DNA from 2 places in the Rahnella aquatilis CIP 78.65 genome. Region 1 is predicted to be linked to the other one. Evidence: predicted binding sites of a transcription regulator. Region 1 holds the regulator's gene; the other holds the start of a gene.
The links. Region 1 encodes PhoB, which activates phosphate uptake and scavenging genes when phosphate is short. Its sites were predicted from a motif close to CTGTCATAAAACTGNCNNAT; they were not measured.
Positions count from the first base shown of each region.

Region 2: phnC (phosphonate ABC transporter ATP-binding protein) is a predicted target of PhoB. The motif match lies at 3,808-3,827, and genes of this name have one in related genera.

Region 1 is NC_016818.1:3,684,752-3,690,665, reverse strand. Features, by position in the region: gene sbcC (exonuclease subunit SbcC) at 1-2,738, opposite strand, end outside; gene sbcD (exonuclease subunit SbcD) at 2,735-3,973, opposite strand; gene phoB (phosphate response regulator transcription factor PhoB) at 4,212-4,901, shown strand; gene phoR (phosphate regulon sensor histidine kinase PhoR) at 4,924-5,914, shown strand, end outside.
Region 2 is NC_016818.1:3,314,688-3,320,601, reverse strand. Features, by position in the region: gene RAHAQ2_RS14975 (aspartate/glutamate racemase family protein) at 1-94, opposite strand, end outside; gene RAHAQ2_RS14970 (hypothetical protein) at 467-1,105, shown strand; gene RAHAQ2_RS14965 (Yip1 family protein) at 1,283-1,873, shown strand; gene dld (D-lactate dehydrogenase) at 1,970-3,661, opposite strand; gene phnC (phosphonate ABC transporter ATP-binding protein) at 3,868-4,704, shown strand; gene phnD (phosphonate ABC transporter substrate-binding protein) at 4,776-5,708, shown strand; gene phnE (phosphonate ABC transporter, permease protein PhnE) at 5,773-5,914, shown strand, end outside.

The DNA of each region.
Region 1 (5,914 bases):
TCGCAGGTCAGCTGCGCCTGGGCAATCTTAGCGATCAATGCCTGTTGTCCGCTGTGCCGCTGTTTGTCGCTTTCCAGCTGATTTTTCACTTCGCCCAGACGCTGTTGTAACGCTTTCAGCTGTTGTGCCAGTTCCGTCTGCTGCACCGTCAGGGCGTTGAGATCACTGTCGGTTTCACTCAGATGTGCAGGACGGGCAAGGCGGTGCTTTTCCAGCATGTCTTTGGCGTCGATCAGTAACGCCTGTACCTGCGCCAGTTGCTGTTGCAGATGTTCTTTGCGTTGCTGAAGTTGCTGACGCAGCGCGTCGTCAAGCAGTGCCTCTTTCACTGCGATTTCATCGGCGAATCCGCTGGCGCTCAGCGCCTGCTGCCACGCCTGTTCCGCCTGCGTCAGTTGTGCGGCGGTCTGTAACTGTCGCTGCTGCGTACTGGCCAACTGACCGGCCAACTGGTCGCGCTGTTCCTGCGCTTTATGCAGCGCGGCTTGTGCATCACTGAGCGCTTTTTCTGCCGCCTGCTGTTGCTGATGTAAGTGCTCGCGAACCTGAGCCACCTGGCGCTCACCGAACAGCTCGAGACGCAGGGCATTCAGCGCAGAAAGGTTTTTTTCACCCTCCGTCAGTTGTTTTTGCAACCGCACAAGATCTTGCTGAGATTTCGCCTGCATCTCTTCCAGCCCGGTAATGCGTTCGGTCAGCAAGGCACTTTGCTGCCGGACTTTCTGCTGCTGGTTCAGGGCGTCAGTCAGCGCATCTTTGGCCTGTTGCAGCTCCCGCGTCAGTTGTTCATGCTGGCTGATCAGTGCCTGAGTCTGCTGCTCTTCTTCGTCGCGGGCAGTCAGCCATTGTGTGATGTCGGCGGTGTCATGCAGCGTAAATGTCAGATTCAGCGGCGTACTGAGCTGTTGCCAGTTGGCGGTATGCGCATTCAGTTGCTGCTGATCCTGCTCCATCTGGGTTTGCAGACGCGTTTGCTGTTCTTTCAGGTTTTTGATCTTCGCCGCCAGTTCGATACCGCTGGCTTTTGCCGCATCGAATTCCAGTTGCATTTTCTCGACGCGCTGCGCCGTTTCAGAAGGTTTGATCTCCTGATAGTGTTCAACCGCCGGATGTGATGTCGAGCCGCACAGCGGGCAGGCCTGGCCGCTTTGCAAATTCGCGCGTTCGGCTTCGAGACTGACGATCAGCATTTCCTGTTTATGCAGCGCTTTGACGTCATTCAGATGTTCCAGCTGTTTCTGGCATTGCTGGCGGATCGCACCCAGGCGCTGTTCTTCCTCTGTCAGTTGCGTCTGATATTGCGCAAAATCTTTATGTTGTTGCTGCACGCGCTGGTTCAGTTGCGGGAAAATTTGCGCGAGTGAAAACAACTGCTGACGCACCGGCCTGAGCAGCATCAGTTCCTTTTGCCGTTTCTGCAAGGCCGCCAGCGGGTGCTGCTTTTCCAGTCCGGTCTGGCGCTGCTGTGCGGCGTTAAGGGCTTCGGTTAGTGCGGTCTGGCGGGTCTGATGCTGACGACTTTCTTCATCCAGCTTCTGGCGTTCCGCCGTGATTTGCAGCAACGTCGCGCTTTGTTCAGCGGCCTGTTTCTGCGACTCACCCACCGCCTGCTGTGTTTCCGCCAGCGATTTGCGCCATTGAGTGATTTCGCCGTCCAGCGGCAGGATTTTTTCTTCGATCAGCGTCTGCATCCGGCGCTGTTCTTCGGCCTGTGTCTGCCGTGCCGTTTGAGCCTGTTCTTGCGCCTGTTTCAGCGGCGTCAGCTGCACAAGCTGCTGTTCCTGCTGCTGCGTCAGTTGTGTCAGCCATTGCTGAAGGCGTTGTGATTCGTCCTGACAACGCTGGCGATCAACGAGTAACGGACGCAGTTTTTCTGCCGGTTCACTGCGCGCCAGTTGCTGTAACTGCGGCGCGGCGGCCAGATTTTCCTGCTCTGCGGCGGCCAGTTGCTGCTGAAATTGCTGCTGTTTTTGCTGCATCTGCTGCCATTGTTGCAGCCAGTTCAGATCCTGCTGGCGTTGCTGCGCCTGCTGGCTGAGACTGATTTCCTGCGCGTTCAGTTCAGCACGTTGCGCTTCCAGCGTCTGGCGCTGCTCTTCGCTGAGCAGTTCGATTCCGGCCATGCGCTGATGCAGGCCGTCCAGCGCAATACGCGCTTCTTTATGTTGTTCAAACACGCGTTCAGACAGCAACCCGTAAATTTCGGTGCCGGTCAGTTCTTCCAGCAGTTCGGCGCGGTCATTGGCATCGGCATTCAGAAACGCGGCGAACTGCCCCTGAGACAGCATCATCGATTTGGTGAAACGGCCAAAATCCAGCCCGGTCAGGGTGGCGATGGCGTCGAGTTTGTCGCGTACTTTATCGGCCAGGATTTTGCCGTCGGCCAGTAACGCCAGCTCGACTTTCGGTGCCTGCAGATTCCCGTCAGGGGAATTTTTGGCACGCCGCTGGCTCCAGAATGCGCGGTAACCCACACCTTTCACTTCAAACTCCACTTCCGCCAGTGATTCGGCAGTGTGGCGGGTCATCAGTTCGTTCTGACTTGGCGTGATATTCAGCCGTGGCGTCTGATGATAAAGCGCCAGACAAATAGCATCGAGCAGGGTGGTTTTCCCGGCGCCGGTCGGGCCGGTGATGGCGAATAATCCGTTGCTGGCAAACGGCTCGGCGGTGAAATCAATTTTCCATTCGCCTTCCAGCGAGTTCAGGTTTTTTAAACGAAGGCTGAGAATTTTCATCGTGGGCTGTCCTCCGCGCTCTGACCGCTGGTGACCTGTTCAACAACCTGCGCGAACAATGTGCGCATCCGCGCCTGACGGGGTTCATCAGGGGCCGGCTCCAGCGCCAGCCGCCGTTCAAAGACGTCGCTGACACTCAGTTCGCTGAGGGTTTCTTTTTCCTGCTGCCCAATACTGCTGATGCGTTGTTCTTTGCTGCGGCGTAACAATACGACTTCCACCGGCAGATCGGCCGTTAGCGCCTGAATGCGCCGTTGAATATCACTGAGGTAATCCTGCGTGGCGACTTCGATATCCAGCCAGACGGTTTTTTGCGCATCGCCGCCTTCGAACTGCGCCAGTTGCTTTTCAATCTCCGCCAGCGAGCCTTTGATTATCTGCATTGGCTGGAAAACGGGGATTTCCAGTGTCTCGATGGTGTTGAGCGTTGCGCCGTCGAAATCGAGCAGATATACGCTTTTGGCCTTGCTCAGCTCGTCAAAACTCAGGGCAATCGGCGAGCCGCTGTAACGGATATGATGCGTTTTGGCGACGCACTGCGCGCGGTGAATATGCCCCAATGCCACATAATCGACCGGCGGAAAGGCCTGCGCCGGAAACGCATCAAGCGTGCCTATATAGATGTCGCGCACGGAATCAGAGGTACTGACGCCGACAGTCGTCAGATGGCCGGTCGCAATAATGGGCAGCGGCACGCCCAGTTCGTCACGTCTGGCCTGCGCGGCCTGCCACAGTGCGTCATAATGCGCGGCGATGGCTTCCTGCAACGCCAGTTGTTTGTCGCTGCCGGACTGACCGGCCTGGCTGGCGAGCAGATCACGCGGACGTAAAAACGGGATGGCGCACAGTACCGCGCCCGGTTTTCCGTCACGCTGACGGAGCACTAAAACCTGTTCAGAAAGGTTTTCACCGACGGTAGCAATCACCCGCGTGTTCAGGCAGGAAAGTAGCTCGCGCGATTCATTGAGTGTGGCGACGGAATCGTGGTTGCCCGCCAGCACCACCAGCTGGCAGCCGGTGTGTTGTAATTCCACCACGAAGCGGTTATACAATTCGCGGGCATAACTGGGCGGCGATCCGGTATCGAAAATATCGCCCGCGACAATCACGGCATCGACCTGATGTTGCTGCACCTGACCGGTCAGCCAGCGCAAAAATGCCTGATGTTCGGCTGCACGGCTTTTAGTGAAAAAGTACTGGCCGAGATGCCAGTCTGACGTGTGGATCAGGCGCATGAGACTCCCGTATGAACCCTGGATGACGACGATGGGGCAAAGTATAAACGCCAGCGGGGGAAGCTGTCCCCGATAAATCAGACCAATTTCAGCAAGATGGCCGCTAAATAGAAGAAATGTATCTGTCATAGTTGACTGTAATGAACCATTCTTTTCATTCATAAATCTGTCACAAAACTGACGCATAATGGCGCCCGCAATCAAATAAAAGATCGCTAACCTATTGGCAGGACCTACGATGGCTAGACGTATATTGGTGGTTGAAGACGAAGCTCCAATCCGTGAAATGGTGTGTTTTGTACTGGAACAAAATGGCTATCAGGCCGTAGAAGCTGAGGATTTTGATTCAGCGATCGGGCAACTTGTTGAACCTTACCCTGAGCTGATCCTGCTCGACTGGATGTTACCTGGCGGTTCCGGTATCCAGTTTATTAAGCATCTTAAACGTGAAGCACTGACCCGCGAAATTCCGGTGATGATGTTGACCGCACGCGGTGAAGAAGAAGATCGGGTGCGCGGCCTTGAAGTCGGTGCCGATGATTACATCACCAAACCGTTTTCTCCGAAAGAACTGGTTGCCCGCATTAAAGCCGTGATGCGTCGCATCTCGCCAATGGCGGTGGAAGAAGTGATCGACATGCAGGGTTTAAGCCTGGATCCGTCGTCTCACCGTGTGATGGCCAATGAGCAGGCGCTCGATATGGGGCCGACCGAATTCAAGTTATTACACTTCTTTATGACCCATTCCGAACGGGTATACAGCAGGGAACAGTTGCTCAATAACGTTTGGGGCACTAACGTTTATGTGGAAGATCGCACGGTAGACGTGCATATTCGTCGTTTGCGTAAGGCGCTGGAAACCAGCGGACATGACAGAATGATCCAGACTGTTCGCGGTACCGGATACCGTTTTTCAACGCGTTATTGAGTCCTCACAGCGGAGAATCTGTGTGCTAGAACGTTTGTCATGGAAACGATTGGCCGGTGAATTATTTCTTTTTTGCCTGCCAGCGTTAATTCTCGGTATCTTCGTCGGCCATTTCGGCTGGCTCCTTTTTGTGTCGCTGGCTGCGGCACTGGGCTGGAATTATTACAATCAGCTCAAACTCTCACACTGGTTGTGGCTTGACCGCAGCATTACGCCGCCGAATGGTCGCTGGAGCTGGGAGCCGCTGTTTTACGGGCTGAACCAGATGCAGATGCGCAACCGGCGCCGGCGTCGCGAATTAGGTCAGCTCATCAAACGCTTTCGCAGCGGGGCCGAATCACTGCCGGATGCTGTGGTGCTGACCACGGAAGACGGCAATATTTTCTGGTGCAACGGGCTGGCGCAGGATTTGCTCGGTTTCCGCTGGCCGGAGGATAACGGACAACATATCTTCAACCTGCTGCGTTATCCGGAATTCCGGCTGTGGATCCAGACCCGCGATTTCAGCCGGGCGCTGAATCTGCAACTCAATAATGAGCATTACGTCGAGTTTCGCGTCATGCCCTATTCCGAAGGGCAATTGCTGATGGTCGCGCGCGACGTGACCCAGATGCGTCAGCTCGAAGGCGCGCGGCGTAACTTCTTCGCTAACGTCAGTCATGAACTGAGAACGCCGCTGACTGTCTTGCAGGGGTATCTGGAAATGATGGAAGACGCCAAGCTGGAAGAGCCTTTTCGCAGCAAAGCGCTCGATACCATGCAGGAACAGACGCGGCGGATGGACGGGCTGGTGAAACAGTTGCTGACACTGTCGAAAATCGAAGCTTCAGCGAATATTGATTTGCATGAAAAAGTCGATATTCCGGTGATGCTCGGTATGCTCGAACGTGAAGTGCAAACGTTAAGCAACGGCAGGCATGAAGTGGTGTTTCGCATTAATGACAAGCTGAAGGTCTTTGGTAATGAAGATCAGTTGCGCAGCGCGGTGTCGAATCTGGTGTATAACGCCGTCA
Region 2 (5,914 bases), 370 kb from region 1:
GCCGGAACTGATGCTGATTCAACCCGAGTTCCTGTGCTGTGTTTTCAAATACCGCAATATTACTGTCCGCCGTGTGTAAGCAGGTAATGCGCATGCCATTCTCCTGATAAGTAATGCCTGCCTCTACGTTAATGATTTTTTAACCTCGCTGCAGACTTTTTCGCCCGTAAAAGTTTATGAGTTAATGCGGGCCGGAAAATGCCCGGTTTCCCCGGTACGCACTATGACGTTCATCACCCGCCGCCGCCGGTAACGCCTTAAGCTTCACGCGTTACAGATCTCCGTAACAGACTATTTTCATTAGTATTTATTCAGCAAAGCAATGCAATTCAGCCATATATAGATACATAAGCAATCGCGTATTTATCGAGAAGGAAATTGATTTGAGGTGGTTATTTATCCAGTGCAAACTTTCCGCAGATTAAGGATTTCTAAACAGGGAAAGCACATGTGAGGGACAACAGCCATGTTTCAGTTACACACAATGGATATCTCGCCCGTCAATCCGATGCTGTATCTTCCGGGCGCGTCAGCCTGGCCGGAAGAATATAAAGGAAAATCGCCAATGGAGAAGCTTATGCAAACACAAATCAATAATATTGAAAAGCAGGGGATCAAAAACGGCGAGGAAATTGCCGGGCTGAATCTGCGCGTCGGGAAGGTGGAGCAGCAGATCACTCACCTGACGGAAGTGGCCACGGAGACCAATCTCCGTGTCGGCAAACTGGAACATCAGATGGTGACACTCACTGATGCCGTGACCGATATCGGAGTGCGGGTCGGCAAAACCGAACAGAACATCTCCCGCATTGACGGGCATCTGCTCAGGATTGACGAACGACTGACGCATATCGATAAACGGTTTGAACAAGTCGATAAGCGTTTTGAACAAGTTGATAAGCGGTTTGAACAAGTTGATAAACGGTTTGAACAAATCGATAAACGGTTCGAACAGGTGGATGCGCGCTTTGTGAAGATTGAAGCCTCACTAAGCGCCATGCAGGCGATGTTTTATAACCTCATGATCCAGCAGACCCGGTGGATTATCAGCATGATGCTGGTACTGGTTGGCGTGACGTTTACGGCGGCACGCTACATCCACTAAAGGCTCTCTGCTGCGGTTAATCGCTCATTACGCTGAATTGGCCGTATCAGCAAAGCTGGCAAGAACGACTATAATATAGACAGGTCGCCACCTTCTTTATGCCCTTGTCTGACGGGTATCCCCGAAGGTTTATCACTGCGCGCTGCTGGCGGCTTTCGGCGTACAAGGGGGTGTTTCATGGCTAATCATGTCTGGGGACTGATATCTAATCCGGGTCCCGAATTGCAACAAATCCAGCGTGAGCGGGAAACCGTTTCACATGTGTATTCCCACCATGTTCTTTTAATGGCGCTAATCCCGGTTGTCTGTTCTTTCATCGGAACAACACAACTTGGCTGGAACTTCGGTGACGGCGAGAAGCTGATGGTTTCCATGTTCACCGCGTCTTATATCGCCGTCATTTTCTATGTTCTGATGCTCGCTGCTGTCGCACTGATGGGGCGGATTATCTACGGGATGGCACGTCGTTATGACAGTCGCCCGACACTCAACAACTGTATCGTTTTTGCCGGCTACGTGGCCACGCCGATGTTCCTCAGCGGGCTCGTCGCCCTGTATCCGATGGTCTGGTTATGCCTGTTTGTCGGGCTGATCGGCCTGTGTTACAGCGGATATCTGTTGTATCTCGGCATTCCTAACTTCCTCAATATCGACCGTCGCGAAGGGTTCCTGTTCTCCAGTTCAACACTGGCAATGGGCGTTCTGGTCTTAGAGCTACTTCTGGCTCTGACGGTGATTATGTGGGGTTACGGAACACAGTTGTTTTAATGACTTATGAGATGAGGTTGTTACGCTCCCTCCCCTGCGAAGGGGAGGGTTGGGGTGGGGTATTAAACCTCTTCGCAGTGGACGAGATGAGCTATTTCAATCATGCCAGTTTTTCAACTTACTGGTTTTCCCGATCCCCGGATTGAAGCTGTTGGTCGGGTCGGCCTGCCGGTAGAATTCTTTCAGATGCGGTTTCGCCAGATACAAATGGCCGACGTTATGTTCGGCGGGATATTCCGCGCCTTTGGCATCGAGCAGTTCTAACATTCTGTGTTTCAGCGCCTTACTGTTTGCGCCTTTTTTGACGATGTAATCCTGATGGAAAACGTGGCACATGAAATGGCCGTAATACAGTTTTGCCACCAGCTGATTATCGATATCTTCCGGCAAAGTTTCGAACCAGTCACGGTCATTGCGGCGCAGTGCGATATCCAGTGCCAGAATATCTTCCACTTCTTTTTCATGTACCGCGTGATAACGCACGGCCGCACCGGCGGCAGCGAAGCGGTGCAGGAAGGCTTTCTTGCCTTCATCGGCGGAACAGATAAAGAAATCACCCTGACCCTCACTAAAGAAACGCGTCAAAAAAGTTCGGGCTTCGTCAATGCCGGGGCCGGACATTTTCAGCAATAAGTGATGTTCAAACCGGTCGCGGTACTGTTTCATCCGCGGCGGCAGATGATTCGGCAAAGCTTTGCTCAGGCATTGCATCACGCGGTCACTGAAATTTTTAGGCAGGAAAGGGACCTTACTGGCGTGTGCATCGAACTTTCCTTTGGCAGTAAACATATCCGGCATCTTGTCGGTGCCAAGTTTGTCGATCATCAGGAAAGTGTCTTTGCCGTAGACTTCGGTGATATCGAAAATATCCCGATGCATGTATTCCCCGGCAACCGGAAGGTTAGCGAAATCACGCAGGATCTGACGACGTAATTCTGTCAGCACCGCAGTATCGTTGGTGCCGATGTAAAAAACCTGCTGCTGCGTTTCTGCCGGGAAGGTATCCAGCCGCACGGCGAAAACGGCCAGCTTACCCGCACAACCCGAGGCTTCAAATAAACGTCGCTGATCGGCGTTGAAACGTGACGGCGTATCAGCATCCACTTCGCGGACACGCGAGGCATAATCGTGATCTGACGCCAGACGCTGATCATGCTGGATATCGGTTTCCAGATAATCGCCTTTTTCCAGACGTGTCAGGATTTCTTCCGGCGTTTCGCCAAGATTAATACCCAGATGATTAATCAGCTGTAACTCACCTTGCGCATCAATCTGTGCGTACAGTGCCATTTCGGTATACGCCGGGCCACGTTTCACCAGCGAACCGCCGGAATTATTACAGATCCCGCCGACCACCGATGCGCCGATACAGGATGAGCCAATCACCGAATGGGGCTCGCGGTTGTAGGGCTTGAGGATTTTTTCCAGCTTATAAAGGGTGCTGCCGGGAAAGCCGATCACCTGATGGCCGCCGTCGAGTAACTGGATTGTGTCTAGTTTCAGCGTGCTGAAAATCACAATGTCGCGGTCATAGTCGTCACCGCTGGGCGTCGAACCTTCGGTCAGCCCGGTATTGGCGGCCTGCATAATGACAATTTTGTCGGCGGCGATACAGGCCTTGAGCAATTGCCATTGCTGCAGCAGCGTTTGCGGAAATACCACCGCCAGCGCTTTGCCGCCACCGGATCGGAACCCTTTGCGGTAACGTTCAGTGTTGCTGTCGCCGGTTAAAACGTGGCGACTGCCGGCAATCTCTTTCAGCGTGGCGATGAGTGACTGATTATCCATTTCATCTTCCTTTTTTGATGTGATGCCATCTAATCATAGACTTAAATCATACTTATTACGTTAAACATCATTCGGGATATGGGTTAGGTAATTTCACTTAATCTGTTGCATTTTTGTCATGTGCTGTCCATTAAATCGTCATTGATGTGTCATAAAACTCGCGCTTAATGAACGCCAGATAACGAAAGCAACCGAGAGACAGCATCATGGCGCAAGCTCAACTTAAGCTGGCACAGGCTGAATATCCTCAGACCGGGCCGCAGCATCTGAATAAAGTTCTGGACGTCAAAGGCCTGGTGAAATCCTATAAATCGGGTCAGCGTGTCCTGAACGACATCAATTTTGATCTCCACGCCGGTGAATTCGTGGCGGTCATTGGCCGTTCCGGCGCGGGTAAATCCACCCTGCTGCATGTGCTCAACGGTACGATCCCGCTCACAGAAGGCAGTGTGGTGTGCCATTACGAAAACGGTGAGCAGCAACAACTGGCCGGGCTGACCGGCAAAGCGCTGCGTCGCTGGCGTTCCGGTTGTGGCATGATTTTTCAGGATTTTTGCCTGGTGCCGCGTCTGGATGTGCTGACCAATGTGTTACTGGGGCGTCTCAGTCATACCTCAACGTTCAAATCATTCTTTAATCAGTTCGATGACGAAGACCGCGCCCGGGCTATTTCTTTGCTTGAATGGTTGCACATGCTGCCGCATGCGTTGCAGCGGGCTGAAAACCTTTCCGGCGGCCAGATGCAGCGTGTGGCGATTTGTCGTGCCCTGATGCAGAACCCCAAAATTCTGCTGGCCGACGAACCGGTGGCGTCACTGGATCCGAAAAATACCCTGCGCATCATGAATGCGCTGAAAAAAGTCAGCGAAGAGAATATCGCCGTGATGGTCAACCTGCACTCGGTTGAGTTGGTGAAAGATTATTGCACCCGCGTTATCGGCATCGCGAAAGGGCAGATTATTTTCGACGGGCATCCGGATCAGTTAACTGACGGTATTTTGCATCAGTTATACGGTGAAGAACACGAAGCTATAAACAGTTAAACAATAACGTCATTTATTTTTTTGCAGTGCTTATTTCTACTTTCTCTCAATCTACACAAGGTCATCATTACATGAAGAAGTTATTACGTCTGGCAGTCTTCGTAGCAGGTTCTTTAACCGCAATGCACAGCATGGCAGAAGATGCTCCTAAAGAATTAAACTTAGGTATTCTGGGGGGCCAGAATGCCACTCAGCAAATTGGCGATAATCAGTGTGTAAAAGATTTCTTCGATAAAGAATTAAATGTGGATACCAAACTGCGTAATTCATCCGATTATTCAGGTGTTATTCAAGGTTTGTTAGGTAAGAAAGTGGATATGGTATTAAGCATGTCCCCGTCATCTTTCGCTTCGGTCTATATTAATAATCCGAAAGCGGTGGATCTGGTGGGTATTGTGATTGATGATACCGATAAATCCCGTGGTTATCACTCCGTTGTTGTCGTTAAAGCCGACAGCCCGTATCAGAAATTGTCTGACCTGAAAGGCAAATCATTCGGTTTCGCTGATCCGGATTCCACTTCCGGTTACCTGATCCCGAATCAGACATTTAAGAAAGAATTTGGCGGCACCACGGATAACAAATACAACAACTTCTTCTCCAGCGTGACCTTCTCCGGTGGCCATGAGCAGGATATTCTTGGCGTGCTGAACGGTCAGTTCGAAGGCGCCGTGACCTGGGCTTCAATGATCGGCGACCGGGAAACCGGTTATACCTCCGGCGCATTCAACCGCATGATCCGCATGGACCATCCGGATCTGATGAAGAAAATCCGCATTATCTGGGAATCACCGTTAATTCCTAATGGTCCGATTTTAGTGCGCAGCGATTTGCCACCGGCATTTAAAGCTAAGCTGGTTTCTGCCATTAAGAAACTGGATAAAGATGACCACGCTTGTTTCGTGAAAGCCGTGGGAGGCAAACAGCATATCGGCGAAACGTCACTGGCTGAATATCAGCAGATTATCGATATGAAGCGTGAACTGACTAAAGGCGGTCGCTAACCCGTAGCTCCCTCCCCTGCGAAGGGGGAGGAATAATGATTATCTGCAAATCGGAAATATTATTTTGAACAAAGACTTCAATCGTTATTACCAGCAGATACGCGGTAAACAAAAGCGGGAAGCGCTGATCTGGTCAGGGCTGATGCTGTTGTTATATCTGTGGTCAGGCAATGTTTCCGAACTTAATTTAAAAACGATTATTGTCT